One region of the Micromonospora sp. LOL_025 genome, then DNA from elsewhere that is predicted to be linked to it. Evidence: riboswitches for the same ligand, from Rfam matches in the RefSeq annotation. Region 1 holds a riboswitch; the other holds the start of a gene.
The links. A riboswitch is a leader RNA that binds a small molecule or an ion and turns the genes downstream of it on or off. The one in region 1 is predicted to bind glycine.
Positions count from the first base shown of each region.

Region 1 (7,347 bases):
GAGCCGGCCGGGTCGCAGGATCGTCCAGTCGAGGTCGCGGCCGGTCAGGTCGTCCTCGGCGGCCTTCTTGGCCCGCAGGTACGCCGCGAACACCTCGTCGGTGCCGGCGGGTGGTGCGTCGTCGACGCCCACCGAGGACACCAGCAGGTAGCGGCGCACGTCGGCGCGTTGCGCGGCGTCGGCGAGCAGGACGGCGCCCGCCCGGTCGACGGTGTCCTTGCGGTCGGCGCCGCTGCCGGGGCCGGCGCCGGCGGCGAAGAGGACGGCGTCGGCGCCCCGCAGGTGCGCGGCGAGTTCGTCGACGCCGACGTGCTCGAGGTCGGCCACGACGGGCTGGGCGCCGGCGGCACGCAGCGCGGCGGCGTGGTCGGGGTTGCGGATCAGGCCGACGGCGGTGTCGCCGCGCCCGGCGAGTTCGCGGTGGGTCAGCTGGGCGATCTTGCCGTGTCCTCCGGCGATGACGACGCGCATACCGCCAACCTAGCCGCCGTCGGGCCACGGCGTGGCCGGTCGACGGGCGCCGGGCGTTCGCCGGAGGGTGGTCGCCTGAGGCAGCATGGACGGGTGACGGAGACGGTCGACGCGCTGGCCGGCCTGGTGGCCGGCGGTGGTGTCGTGGTGTTGAGCGGGGCGGGGCTGTCCACCGAGTCGGGCATCCCGGACTACCGGGGGCCCAGTGGCGCGGCGCGGCGGCACACCCCGATGACGTACCAGGCGTTCACGCGCGACGCGCAGGCGCGGCGGCGCTACTGGGCGCGCAGCCACCTGGGGTGGCGCACGATCGCGCGGGCGGTCCCGAACGAGGGGCACCGGGCGGTGGCGCGGCTGCAACGCGGCGGGCTGGTCGAGGGGATCATCACGCAGAACGTGGACGGGCTGCACACCGCGGCGGGCAGCCCGCAGGTGGTGGAGCTGCACGGCCGCCTCGACGAGGTGGTGTGCCTGGGCTGCGGCAACCAGACCTCGCGCGAGGAGCTGGACCGGCGGCTGCGGGAGGCGAACCCGGACTTCGACGCGCGCGTCGCGGCGGTCAACCCGGACGGTGACGTGGATCTCGCCGACGACGAGGTGGCCGGCTTCCGTACGGTCGACTGCACGTTCTGCCGGGGCGGCATGCTGAAGCCGGACGTGGTGTTCTTCGGGGAGACGGTGCCGGCGGCCCGGGTGGCCCGCTGTTTCGCGCTGGTGGCGCGGGCGCGGCTGCTGCTGGTGCTGGGTTCGTCGTTGACGGTGATGTCGGGTCGCCGGTTCGTGGTACGCGCGGCGAAGCTGGGCATTCCGGTGGTGATCGTCAACCAGGGGCCGACGCGGGGCGACGGGTACGCGGCGTTGACCGTCGACGCGCCGCTGGGGCGGCTGCTGCCGGCGCTGGCCGACCGGACGGCCGGCGACGCCGCCGTGGTGCCGACGGCGCTGACGGGCGTCGGCAGGTAGCGGTCCCGGCGGGGGCGGGGAGCTGGCGGGCGACGCACCGTCGCCCGCCCCGCGGGGGTACGACCTCCGGTGGGTGATCCGGCGCTGGTAGCGTTGACCATGCCGGCAGCACCCACGTGGGAGAGACCGCCCAGCAACACCCAGGGCGGCGCCGAAGGGGCAAATCCTCCCCGGAACCTCTCAGGCAAAAGGACCTCGTGGGCAGGCACTGTGGAGCGCCTCGCGGGCGCGACAGAGGGGGAGGCCGACCTGTCGACCTCGCCCCCCGGGAGCGCCGCCCATGACCGTAGAGCAGTTCGCCGCCCGCCACATCGGCCCCGATCCGGACGACGAGCGCCGGATGTTGGAGGCCGTCGGCTACGGCTCGGTCGACGAGCTGATGGACGCGGCGATTCCCGAGGTGATCCGCTGGCACGGCACCCTGGACCTGCCGGAGCCGGCCAGCGAGCACGACGCCCTCGCCGAGCTGCGGGCCCTGGCGGCCCGCAACACGGTCGTGGTGTCGATGATCGGGTTGGGCTACCACGGCACGCACACCCCGGCGGTGATCCGCCGCAACGTGCTGGAGGACCCGGCCTGGTACACCGCGTACACGCCGTACCAGCCGGAGATCAGCCAGGGGCGGCTGGAGGCGCTGCTGAACTTCCAGACCATGGTCACCGACCTGACCGGGCTGGCCACGGCGAACGCGTCGATGCTCGACGAGAGCACCGCCGCGGCCGAGGCGATGACGCTCGCGCGCCGCGCGTCGAAGAGCAGGAGCCCGGTGTACGTGGTCGACGCCGACACCCTGCCGCAGACCATCGCGGTGATCACCAGCCGGGCCGAGCCGCTCGGCATCGACGTGCGGATCGTCGACACCGCGCGCGACGAGTTGCCGGCGGAGTTCTTCGGGCTGCACCTGCAGTATCCGGGGGCGTCTGGGGCGGTGCGTGACCAGGCGGGTCTGGTCGAGGCGGCGCACGCCGTCGGGGCGTTGGTCACCGTGGCGGCGGACCTGCTGGCCCTGACGCTGCTGCGGGCGCCGGGGGAGATCGGCGCCGACATCGCCGCCGGCACCACCCAGCGGTTCGGCGTGCCGATGGGCTTCGGTGGGCCGCACGCCGGCTACCTGGCGGTGCGGGCGGGGCTGGAGCGGATGCTTCCCGGCCGGCTGGTGGGGGTGTCGCGCGACGCGGACGGCAACCCGGCGTACCGGTTGGCGTTGCAGACCCGGGAGCAGCACATCCGGCGGGAGAAGGCGACCAGCAACATCTGCACCGCGCAGGTGCTGCTGGCGGTGATGGCCGGCATGTACGCCGTCTACCACGGTCCGGACGGGCTGCGGGAGATCGCCCGCCGTGCCCACGACATGGCGGTGCGGTTGGCGGTGGCGCTGCGGGGTGTGGACGGCGTCGAGGTGGTGCACGAGGCGTTCTTCGACACCGTCCTGGTGCGGGTGCCCGGTGGCGCCGAGGCGGTCGTCGCCGACGCCGCCGCCCGGGGCGTGAACCTGCGGCTGGTCGACGCCGAGCACGTGGGGGTGTCCTGCGACGAGACGACCACCGTCGCGCACCTGCGGAAGGTGTGCGACGCGTTCGGGGCCACCGTGGCCGGTGGGCCGGTGGCCGTGGGGGACGCGCCGGTCGAGGGTGCGTTGCCGGCGGCGCTGGCCCGCACGTCGGAGTTCCTCACCCACGCGGTGTTCCGCAGTCACCACTCGGAGACGGCGATGCTGCGCTACCTGCGGCGGCTGTCGGACTTCGACTACGCCCTGGACCGGGGGATGATCCCGCTCGGGTCGTGCACGATGAAGCTCAACGCCACCACCGAGATGGAGCCGGTGAGCTGGCCGGAGTTCGCCCACATCCACCCGTTGGCGCCGGACGCGCAGACCGCCGGATACCGGGAGATGATCTCCCAGTTGGAGGGGTGGCTGGCGGAGGTGACCGGCTACGACGCGGTCAGCGTGCAGCCCAACGCCGGTTCGCAGGGTGAGCTGGCGGGTCTGCTGGCGATCCGGGCGTACCACCGGCAGCGGGGCGAGGCGCACCGGGACGTCTGTCTGATTCCGTCGTCGGCGCACGGCACCAACGCCGCCAGCGCGGTGATGGCCGGCATGCGGGTCGTCGTGGTGGGCTGCGACGACGGGGGCAACATCGACCTGGTGGACCTCGACGCGAAGATCGACAAGCATCGGGACGCCCTCGCGGCGATCATGGTGACGTACCCGTCGACGCACGGGGTGTACGAGACGGGCATCGCGTCGCTGTGTGCGAAGGTCCACGACGCCGGCGGTCAGGTGTACGTCGACGGGGCGAACCTCAACGCGCTGGTCGGGTTCGCCAAGCCGGGGAAGTTCGGGGCGGACGTGTCGCACCTGAACCTGCACAAGACGTTCTGCATTCCGCACGGCGGCGGCGGTCCGGGGGTGGGCCCGGTGGCGGTGCGGGCGCACCTGGCGCCGTTCCTGCCGGGTGACCCGCTGGGCGTGCACGTCGACGGCCGGCCGGCGATCTCGGCGGCCCGCCACGGGTCGGCGGGGATCCTGCCGATCCCGTGGGCGTACCTGCGGATGATGGGCGCGGCGGGGCTGGTGCGGGCCACCGGCGTGGCGGTGCTGGCGGCGAACTACGTGGCGGCGCGGCTGCGCGGGCACTTTCCGGTGCTGTACGCGGGCAACAAGGGCCTGGTGGCGCACGAGTGCATCCTGGACCTGCGGCCGCTGACGAAGGCGACCGGGGTGAGCGTGGACGACGTGGCGAAGCGGCTGATCGACTACGGGTTCCACGCGCCGACGATGTCGTTCCCGGTGGCGGGGACGCTGATGGTGGAGCCCACCGAGAGCGAGGACCTGGCCGAGCTGGACCGGTTCTGCGACGCGATGATCGCCATCCGGGCGGAGATCGACAGGGTGGCCTCGGGGGAGTGGCCGGCTGGCGACAACCCCCTCGCCAACGCCCCGCACACCGCGGCGATGGTGTCTGCGGACGAGTGGCCGCACCCGTACCCGCGGTCGGTGGGCGCGTACCCGGCCGGGGTGCAGCGGGCCGGGAAGTACTGGCCGCCGGTGCGACGCATCGACGGCGCGTACGGCGACCGGAACCTGGTGTGTTCCTGCCCGGCGCCGGAGGCGTTCGAGAGCTGACGAGGCGTGACGCCGGGGCGGTCGTGGTGCCGCCCCGGCGGGTGCGCCGACCTGGGCGGGGGGTGTCCCGACCGGGGGACTAGCCTTGATCGACGTGTCTGGAATGCGTGACGCAGCGTGACAGGGTCAGGCGACGAGGGCGTGTCGGGCCGGGCCGCGGTGCGGGGCGATGCTGCTGCCGTCGGGGAGGAGTTCGCCGGTGTCCTCGAAGACGATGACACCGTTGCAGAGCAGGCTCCAGCCCTGCTCAGGGAAGCAGGCGAGGACGCGGGCGGCTTCCCGGTCGGTCGCTTCGGCGGAGGGGCAGGTGGGTTGGTGCTGGCACATCGGGATCTCCGGACTGTGGGGGCACTGTGTCATGGTTCACATGACCAGTGACGCACAGTACCAAGCGAAACCGGCCCGCATCGAGCAGGTATGCGCGTGGATTCTCCGAAATCCACTGAACGGATGAGGGATGATGGGCCGGACGGCGTGGAAACGCTCCCAGGGTTAGGGGTCGATACGCCGGGGGCGCCGGCCGGCTGCCGCCGTACGCTCGTCGAGCGGGCCCGGTGGCAGTGGTGGCCCGCCGACGGCGGGGACCCGGCGGCGCGGGCCGAGGAGTTCCTCGCCGCGCACGGCCTGCCGCTGCACGAGCTGGCCCGCCCCGCCGGGCGCCACGACCCGGGCGGGGTGTGCGGGGCCGCCCTCTACGTCTCCGCCGCCGCCGGCGCGGCCCTCGTCGGCGCGCCCGCCGGCGCGGCCAACCCCGTCCCCGCGCTGCCGGAGGTCGCCGTGGTCGTCTACGGCCACGCACCGGCCGCGCCGCGACCCGGCGCGGCACCCGGCACGCACTGGTGGCGCGGCGACTGGACCGAGAGCTGGACGCCCCGCCAGCACGCCGACGCCGTGACGGCGGTCCGCGCGGCGATCGGTCGCGGCGACGTCTACCAGGTCAACCTCGTCGGTCACGCCGCCGCCCGCTACACCGGCGACCCGCTGCCGGCCCTGCGCCGGCTCGCCGCGCTGCCCGGTGCCCGCTACGGCGGCACCCTCGCCGGGGCGGGCTGGGCGATCGGCTGCGCCAGCCCCGAGACCCTGGTGGAGCTGGCCGACGGCCGGTTGATCACCAGGCCGATCAAGGGCACCCGGCCGGCCACCGCCGTCGGCCGCGCCGAGTTGCTCGCCTCGGCCAAGGAACGCGCCGAGCACGTGATGATCGTCGATCTGGAACGCAACGACCTGGCCCGCGTCGCCCGCACCGGCAGCGTCCGCGTCGACGAGCTGTTCGCCGTACGCCGGTGGTGCGACCTGTGGCAGGCGGAGTCGACGGTGTCCGCGGCGGTCGCCGACGGGCTCGGCCTGGCGGACCTGCTGCGCGCGCTCTGCCCCGGCGGGTCGGTCACCGGCGCCCCGAAGCGCGCCGCCCTGGAGCACGTCGCCGCGCTGGAGCCGGTCGGCCGCGGCGCCAGCATGGGCGCGCTCGGCTGGGTCGCCCCGGGACGCGTCGATTTGGGCCTGACCATCCGCACCGCCGCCGTGGACGCCGACCGGGTGCACGTGTGGGCCGGCGGGGGCATCACGTGGGGCAGCGATCCCGAGGCCGAGGTCGCCGAGGCCGCCGCGAAGGCCGCCCCGGTGCGCGCCGCGCTCGCCGGCGGCTGAGCGGCGCGCACCGCGCCGGGGCCCACCACCGCGCACCCACCGGCGCGCCCAGGGGGCCGGTGGCCCGGCCGTCACCGCGCCGGTCCCGTACGCAGCGGCGCTGCGGTCTGCGCACGGTGGGAGAGGCGCCGCGCCGACCGCGTCCGGTGAGATGGGCCGTACTGCCCGCCACCCGGGCCAGGGCGTGCGCAGCCGAGGCGGTCCGCGATGTACCAGCAACCCCTGCAACCCGTCGGCGGGTCGCTCGCGCTCAGCGCCGCCTGCGCCGCGCTGCCCCTGCTGACCCTGTTCGTGCTGCTCGGAGTCGTGCGTACCCGGGCCTGGGTGGCGGCGTTCGGCGGGCTGTCCGTGGCGGTGGTGCTGGCCTGGGGGCTGTGGCGGATGCCGCTGCCGCAGACGCTGCTGGCCGCCGGCCAGGGCGCCACCTTCGCCCTCTTCCCGCTCGCCTGGACGTTCGGCACGGCGATCTGGATCCACCGACTGACCGTGCGCACGGGGCACTTCGACACGCTGCGGCAGGGTTTCGCCCGGATCAGCGACGACCGCCGCGTGCAGGCCATGGTGATCGCGTTCTGCTTCGGCTCGCTGCTGGAGGCCCTGGCCGGGCAGGGCACGCCGGTGGCCGTCACCACGGTCATGCTGCTGGCCCTCGGCTTCACCCCGCTGCGCGCGGCGGGCGTGGCGCTGGTCGGCAACACGGTGCCGGCGGCCTTCGGACCGCTCGGCCTGCCGATCACCACGCTGGCCGGCGTGACCGGGCTGCCCGCCACGGAACTGGGCATGATGGCCGGCCGACATCACCGCCGCGTTCGCGGGGATGGGCTTCCTGCTGCTCGTCGTCCGCCGCGACGTGGTGCGGCGCACGGTTCCCGTGCCGGTCGGCGGAGGGCCGTCGGAGCCCGAGACGCCGGAGCCGGCGGGGTCGCGGTGGCGGGCGTACGCGCCGTACCTGACGATCGTGGTGGTCTTCGCCGTCTCCCAGGTGCCGGCGGTCAAGCGGCTGCTCGACGCCGGCACGCTCGCGGTCTCCTGGCCCGGACTGCACGTCGTCACCGCGTCCGGCGCCCCGTCGCCCCTGACGACGTTCCGTTTCGCCTGGCTCGCGGCCCCCGGGTCGTTGCTGCTGGTGGCCGGCCTGA
Region 1 is NZ_JBHMIR010000016.1:19,657-27,003, forward strand. It holds gene ACFHW0_RS19790 (SDR family oxidoreductase) at 1-471, opposite strand, end outside; gene ACFHW0_RS19795 (NAD-dependent protein deacetylase) at 565-1,434, shown strand; glycine riboswitch at 1,542-1,640, shown strand; gene gcvP (aminomethyl-transferring glycine dehydrogenase) at 1,715-4,561, shown strand; gene ACFHW0_RS19805 (DUF5999 family protein) at 4,688-4,888, opposite strand; gene ACFHW0_RS19810 (chorismate-binding protein) at 4,985-6,208, shown strand; partial or broken gene ACFHW0_RS19815 (L-lactate permease) at 6,416-6,949, shown strand; gene ACFHW0_RS19820 (L-lactate permease) at 7,026-7,347, shown strand, end outside.

Region 2 (7,347 bases), on a different contig from region 1:
CGAGCAGAGCCGCCATCACCGCGGTGTTGGCCTGGCTGCCGGAGTGCGGTTGCACGTTGGCGTACGCGGCGCCGAAGAGCCGCCTCGCCCGCTCGATCGCCAGGCGCTCGACGGTGTCGACGTGCTCGCAGCCGCCGTAGTACCGCCGGCCGGGGTAGCCCTCGGCGTACTTGTTGGTGAGGACCGAGCCCTGCGCCTGCAGGACCGCCCGGGGCGCGTGATTCTCCGAGGCGATCATGCCGAGGGTCCGCCGCTGCCGGTCCAGCTCGGCGGCGACCGCGTCGGCGATCTCCGGGTCGACGTCGATCAGTTCACGGTCGAGCAGGCTCATGCCGCACCCGCCGCGTCGGCGTCGGCCAGGTAGGCGCGGTACTCGTCGGCGGTCATCAGCGCCGGCGCGTCGGTCAGGCGCACCCGCACCAGCCAGCCCGCCCCGTACGGGTCGGTGCCGATCAGGTCCGGGTCGGTGACGACCGCCTCGTTGGTGGCGACGATCTCGCCGCTCACCGGCATGTACAGCTCGGCCACCGACTTGGTGGACTCCACCTCGCCGCAGACCTCGCCCGCGCTCAGGTGGGTGCCCGGCTCGGGCAGTTCGGCGTAGATGATGTCGCCGAGGGCGGCGGCGGCGAACGCGGTGATGCCCACGGCCGCCGGTTCCGCCGTGTCGTCGATCCATTCGTGGTTGCGGCTGTAGCGCAGACGCGCGGGTACGTCCATGGTCGTCACTCCTGGGGGGATGGGTCGGGGGCCGCGTCAGCGCGGACGGCGGTAGAACGGCAGCGGGGTGGTCCGCACCGGCTCGGTGGTTCCTCGGACGACGACGCCCAGCCGGGACCGGGCCTCGATCGCGTCGGCGTGGACGTGAGCCATCGCGACGGGCCGGTCGAGCGTCGGTGACAGCGCGCCGCTGGTGACCACGCCGACGGGTCGCGCCGGTACGCCGTCTGCCAGCGCGACCACCGGATGGCCGGTCCTCGGCACGCGTCGCCCGGTTCCGGTCAGTCCCACGAGGACGGTGGCGGCCCCGGCGTCCCGGCGCTCGGCCAACGCGGCCCGGCCGACGAAGTCGCCCGGCTTGGTGAAGGACACCACCCGTCCCAGGCCCGCCTCGAAGGGGGTGACGCCCCGGTGCAGCTCGCACCCGTACAGCGGCATTCCGGCCTCGATGCGCAGCGTGTCCCGGCAGGCCAGCCCGGCCGGCGTCAGCCCGTGCCCGGCGCCGGCGGCGAGCAGCGCGCGCCAGACGTCTTCCGCGTCCGAGGCGCGGAGGAAGAACTCGAACCCGTCCTCGCCGGTGTATCCGGTGCGGGCGACGATCGCCGGCCGCCCGCCGACGTCCACGGCGGTGGCGGTGTAGTAGCGGAGTCGGGTCGGCTCCGCGCCGACCACGGCCCGCACCGTGTCGGCGGCACGCGGGCCCTGCACGGCGATGATGGCCCGCTCGGCGGTGTGGTCGGCGACGGTCGCCGCGTGTCCGGCGCAGCGCAGGTGCAACGCGGCCAGCGCGGTGCGGGTGTTGACGGCGTTGGTCACCAGCAGGTACCGGTCGGCGGCGAGCCGGTAGGCGACCAGGTCGTCGAGCACGCCGCCGGTCCCGTCGCAGAGCATGGTGTAGCGGGCGCCGCCGACCGGCACCGCCGACAGGTGCCCGACCAGCGCATGGTCCAGCGCCGCCGCGGCGTGCGGCCCGGACACCTCGAGCTGCCCCATGTGGCTGAGGTCGAAGAGGCCGGCGCGTTCGCGTACCGCGCGGTGCTCCGCGGTCTCGCTGCCGTAGCGCAGCGGCACCGACCAGCCGGCGAAGCCGGTGAACCGGGCGCCGAGTTCGGCGTGCACGGCGTGCAGGGGTGGGTGGAGCAGGGTCGTCGGACTCTGATGCACGGAGGCCTCCCTCGTTCCGACGCGGTCGCGTCGTACGGTCGGTTGCCTCCCGCTCTGTCATCGACCTGAGAGCTTCACCGCCGGTTGGCGGCTTGCACCGTGGGTGAGACGACTGATCGTCTGCTTTCCAGAGTTCGCCTCACCCGAGCGGTAACGGGGCCTGAGAGTTTCTTGGGAGTTTGCTCCTTCGGCGCCCCGACGGACGGTCGGGATCTCTCCCGCGCGGGTTCGAACGGCGTCTATGTAGTTGTAGGTTGCCCGCAGACCGTAGGCGACCGGTCGAGCGGCTGTCAACGGCAACGCACCGTAGTCAGATCGTCACTTATATCGATCGTCGGCGATTTCTTTACTCGATGTGTGATGTGTGCCATTGTACTGGCCACCCACAGCGCGGCCCCAACCGATCGACGGGAATCGACGCCGCAGCCACTCCGCACCGCCACCACCTGCCGGCTACCCGGCCGGACCACGAACGCCAGGAGGCGACCCGTGAGAATCACGAGAACACGAAACCGACGCGGCTGGCCCGCCGTCCCGCTCGCACTGGTGCTGGCGCTCGGGCTGACCCCGATAACCTCCTCCGGCACCGCGCACGCGGCGCCACCGCCCAGGCCGACCGGCGCCGCCCCGAGCGACGCCGGCCTCGGCTCCGGCGCCGGTGACGCCCACGTCCGGCGGGCACCGCTGCCGCTGAGCGAGCGGGCCCCGCTTCCCTCGTCCCGTGCGGAGCTGCGCCGCGACTACGACCGGCCCGACGACGGGGGGCGGCGCAACGCCCCGTCGATGCGCGGGGCGGCCGCCGCGCCCTGCGCGGTCGGCGACTTCACGAGCCGGACCGGCAGCGCCCTGGTGCAGCAGATCAGGGCGTCCACCACCGACTGCGTGAACACCCTGTTCAGCCTCTCCGGAAGCGACGCCTCCCAGGCCTTCCGCGAGGCGCAGATGACCAGCGTGGCGTACGGGCTGCGGGACAACGCTGCCTCCTACGACGGCACCAACGCCACGGGTACCGCACAGCTCGTGCTGTACCTGCGGGCCGGGTACTACGTGCAGTGGAACCACCCCGCCACCGTGGGCTCGTACGGCCCCGGGCTGCGCACCGCCATCCGCGCCGGGCTGGACACGTTCTTCGCCAACAGCCGCTCCGGCGACGTCAACGACGTCAACGGCGAGGTGCTGGCCGAGGCGGTCACGCTCATCGACAGCGCGGAGGAGAACGCCCGCTACCTGTACGTGGTGAAGCGGCTGCTGACCGGCTACGACAGCTCGTACGACTCGTCGTCGTGGATGCTCAACGCCGTCAACAACGTCCACACCGTGCTGTTCCGGGGTCACCAGGTGCCCGAGTTCGTCAGCGCCGTCACCGCCGATCCGAGCCTGCTGGACACGCTGTACGCCTTCGCCACCGGCAACCGGGCCCTGCTCGGCACCGACCGGGGCTACCTGGTCTCCAACGCCGGCCGCGAACTGGGCCGCTTCCTCCAGCACACCGCCCTGCGGTCGAAGGTACGGCCGCTGGCCCGGGGCCTGCTCGACCTGAGCGCGATGACCGGCTCCACCGCCACCCTCTGGGTCGGCGTCGCGGAGATGACCGACTACTACGACAGGGCGAACTGCGCCTACTACGACACCTGCGACCTCCAGGCGCGCCTGGCCGCGGCGATCCTGCCGGTCACCTTCGCCTGCGGCAGCACCATCCGCGTCCGCGCCCAGCAGATGACCTCCACCCAGCTCGACTGGGCGTGCGCGAGCATGCGCAACCAGGACGCCTACTTCCACTCGGTGGCGGCGGACAAGGGTCCGGTCGCCGACGACCGCAACACGACCATCGAGGTGGTGGTCTTCGACTCCAGCGCCGACTACCAGACGTACGGCGGGCCGATGTTCGGCATCGACACGAACAACGGCGGCATGTACCTCGAAGGCGATCCGGCGGTCGCCGGGAACCAGCCGCGCTTCATCGCCTACGAGGCGGAGTGGCTGCGCCCCACCTTCGAGATCTGGAACCTCAACCACGAGTACACCCACTACCTCGACGGTCGCTTCAACCTGTACGGCGACTTCACCGACAACATCGCCACCCCCACCATCTGGTGGATCGAGGGCTTCGCCGAGTACGTGTCGTACTCGTACCGGGAGCTGACCTACGGCGCCGCGATCACCGAGGCCGGAAAGAAGACCTACCCGCTGCGTACGCTCTTCGACACCACGTACAGCCACGACACCAACCGCGTCTACCGGTGGGGCTACCTGGCGGTGCGGTACATGCTCCAGTCGCACCCTGGCGACGTCGCCACGCTGCTCGGGCACTACCGCACGGGCAACTGGAACGCCGCCCGCACGCTGTTGACCGGCACCATCGGCAGCCGCTACGACGCCGACTGGTACGCCTGGCTGGACGCCTGCTCGGCCGGCAACTGCGGCGGCGCCACCAACCCGCCCGCGAACCAGGCCCCGGTCGCGGCGTTCACGTCCACCACCACCGGGCTGAGCGCCACCTTCACCGACCAGTCCACCGACGGCGACGGCAGCATCGCCGCCCGGTCCTGGGCCTTCGGCGACGGCACCACCTCGACGGCGACCAACCCCACGAAGACCTACCGCGCCGCCGGCACGTACACGGTCACGCTCACCGTCACCGACGACAAGGGCGCCACCGCCAGGACCTCCCGGAGCGTCACCGTCACCGGCGACCCCGCCGCGCTGCCCGAGTGCACCGGCGGCGACGTGCGGACGCTGGGCCGCAACTGTCAGCGCGGCAACCTCCAGGCCACCGCGGGCAACCTGCACTACCTCTACCTCCAAGTTCCGGCCGGCACCGCCAGCCTGACGATCACCTCGTCCGGTGGCACCGGCGACGCGGACCTCTACTACAGCCGCAGCGGTTGGGCCACCACGAGCACGTACACCCAGCGGTCGGCCACCAGCGGCAACGGTGAGACGATCACGATCAACAACCCGGCCCCCGGCTACCACTACGTGAGCCTGCACGCCAAGCAGGCGTTCAGCGGGGTCACCGTGCGGTCGCAGTACTGAGGACCCGCGCCACGCCGGACGGGTGTGGCCGCCAGCGCTCGCGCGGCGACCACACCCGCAGGTCGCGCGAGCGGCCGGGCCGGCCCGGCTCCGGGAAAGCGTCGCCGGTCACCACGTGACCGGCGACGCCGCGTGACTCTCACTCCTCGGCGGCGAGTTCGCCGAGCGTGACCGGCTGCGCCAGCGGACGGGACGCGTACCCCGCCAGGTCGGCCGCTCCGGGTGTCCGGCCCGCCTCCCGCGCCGCCAGGCAGGCGGTGGCGTAGCCGCAGACCCGCCCCTGGCACCAGCCCATCCCGGCCCGGGTCAGCAGCTTCGCGCCGCGGGCGTCGGTGGCGGACAGCTCCCGCACCGCCCGCCGGACCGCTCCGGCGGGCACCTCCTCGCACCGGCAGACGAGCGTGTCGTCGGCGCACCAGTCCGGCCAGCCGGCCGGCACGGGATGGACCGCGTGCAGCGCCGCCGCGAACCGGCGCAGCCGACGCCGGGCACGCAGCAGGCGGTCGTGCCGACGGGCCGACCAGGGCGGCGGACGGCCGAGAGAGAGCGCGGCGGCGCCCCCGGCCAACTGCCCCTCCACCAGCGCCAGGGCGGCACCGCCGACGCCGGTGACCTCACCGGCGGCGTACACCCCGGGCACCGAGGTCGTCTGGGCCGCGTCGACGGCCAGCACCAGGCTGCCGTCGGAGTCCAGCCGGGTCGCGCAGCCCAGGGCCACGGCCAACTCCACCTGCGGGGTGAACCCGAAGCCCACCGCGAGGCCGTCGCACTCCACCTCGGTGCCGGTGCCGGGCAGCACGGTGCCGCCGGGACCGACCGGGGCGACGGTCACCCCGGTCACGTGGTCGGTGCCGTGCGCGGCCACCACCGCCGTCCGGCGGTGGTAGGGCACCGTGTGCCGGAGCATCCGCCAGCCGTACCGGCCGGCCTCGGCGAGCTTGCCGGCCGCCCCGGCGACCGCACGGAGGTGGCGGGCGTACCCCGCCGGGTCGTTCGCCTCGTAGACGCCGACGACGGTGCCGCCCGCCTCGGCGAGGCCGGTCGCGACCGGCAGCAGGAACGGTCCCGTCCCCGCCACCACGATCCGCCGCGCGAAGGTCACCCCCTGGCCCTTGAGCAGGGCCTGGGCGCCGCCGGCGGTCACCACCCCGGGCAGATCCCAGCCCGGGAACGGCACGACCCGGTCGTGGGCGCCGGTGGCGACGACCAGCCGGCGCCCGTGCACCGCCCCCGACCGGGTCTGCACGGTGAACTCCGGATCGGCGCGGCCCGCCGTGGCCCGGCGGGACTCGACGAACCAGACGGCGGCGTCGGCGCGGTGGTCGACCCGGCCGAGTTGCTCGCGCAGCCGGGCGAACGTCGACCAGTCGGGGTGGCCGCTGCCGTCCGCGTCGGGCCGGTGCCGCCAGAACTGCCCGCCCGGCCGTGGCCCGGCGTCCAGCACCGCCACCCGGCAGCCCGCCCGCGCCGCCGAGGCCGCCGCGGCCAGCCCGGCCGGTCCGGCGCCGACCACCACCACGTCGTACGCGCTCACGGCCGCGGCCCGTCGTCGTCGTGGGTCTCGACCACGTCCCCGGGGCGGGCGACGACCAGGCAGGCGCGCTGTGACGACGCCCCGTTGACGCGGACCAGGCAGTCGAAGCAGATCCCGATCCCGCAGAAGATCCCCCGGGGTCGGTCACCGACCCGGGTCCGGCGCCACGAGCGGACGCCGGCGGCGATCAGCGCGGCGGCGATCGTCCGTCGCCCGTCGGTGGGGACGGGGCGGCCGTCAAAGGTGAACATCATGGCGCTCCGGGGCGAATGGTCGTAGGTCCACGTCCGGGCGGCGCCCGGTCAGCAGCGCCGCGACGGCGTGCCCGGTGGCCGGGGCGAGACCGATCCCGGCCCCCTCGTGGCCGGCGGCGTGGTAAAGGCCCGGCACCCGGGGATCGGCGCCGATCATCGGCAGGTGGTCGGGGCTGTAGGGCCGGAACCCCCGGTAGGCGCGGATCGCCGAGACCCGGCCGAGGACCGGGAAGAGCCGGACCGCTCCCGCCGCCAGCCGGCGCAGCGCCGGCAGCGGGAAGGTCGGATCGAATCCCACCCGTTCCCGGGTGGAGCCGATCAGGATCGTGCCCGCCCTCGTGCCCTCCACCACCGGCGACACCTCCAGGTCGCCCGTGCTGCGGCCGACGTTGGCGACGTAGCCGGCCGCGTACACCTTGTGCCGGACCAGTGGCGGCAGCGCCTCGGTGACGAGGATGAAGCCGCGCCGGGGCAGGATCGGCAGCTCGACGCCGGCCAGGGCGGCGACCTCGCCGGCCCAGACACCGGCGGCGTTGACCACCGCCGTGGTGTGCAGCGTTCCCCGGTCGGTCACCACACCCCGGACCGCTCCCGCGGCGTCGCGGCGCACACCGACGACCGTGGTCCCGTTCAGCACCC
Region 2 is NZ_JBHMIR010000049.1:2,100-9,446, forward strand. It holds gene glyA (serine hydroxymethyltransferase) at 1-331, opposite strand, end outside; gene gcvH (glycine cleavage system protein GcvH) at 328-720, opposite strand; gene gcvT (glycine cleavage system aminomethyltransferase GcvT) at 757-1,884, opposite strand; glycine riboswitch at 2,023-2,115, opposite strand; gene ACFHW0_RS30290 (collagenase) at 2,374-4,920, shown strand; gene ACFHW0_RS30295 (NAD(P)/FAD-dependent oxidoreductase) at 5,060-6,454, opposite strand; gene ACFHW0_RS30300 ((2Fe-2S)-binding protein) at 6,451-6,705, opposite strand; gene ACFHW0_RS30305 (NAD(P)/FAD-dependent oxidoreductase) at 6,692-7,347, opposite strand, start outside.
Region 2: linked by a shared signal. The riboswitch ahead of gcvT (glycine cleavage system aminomethyltransferase GcvT) and the one ahead of gcvP (aminomethyl-transferring glycine dehydrogenase) in region 1 are both predicted to bind glycine.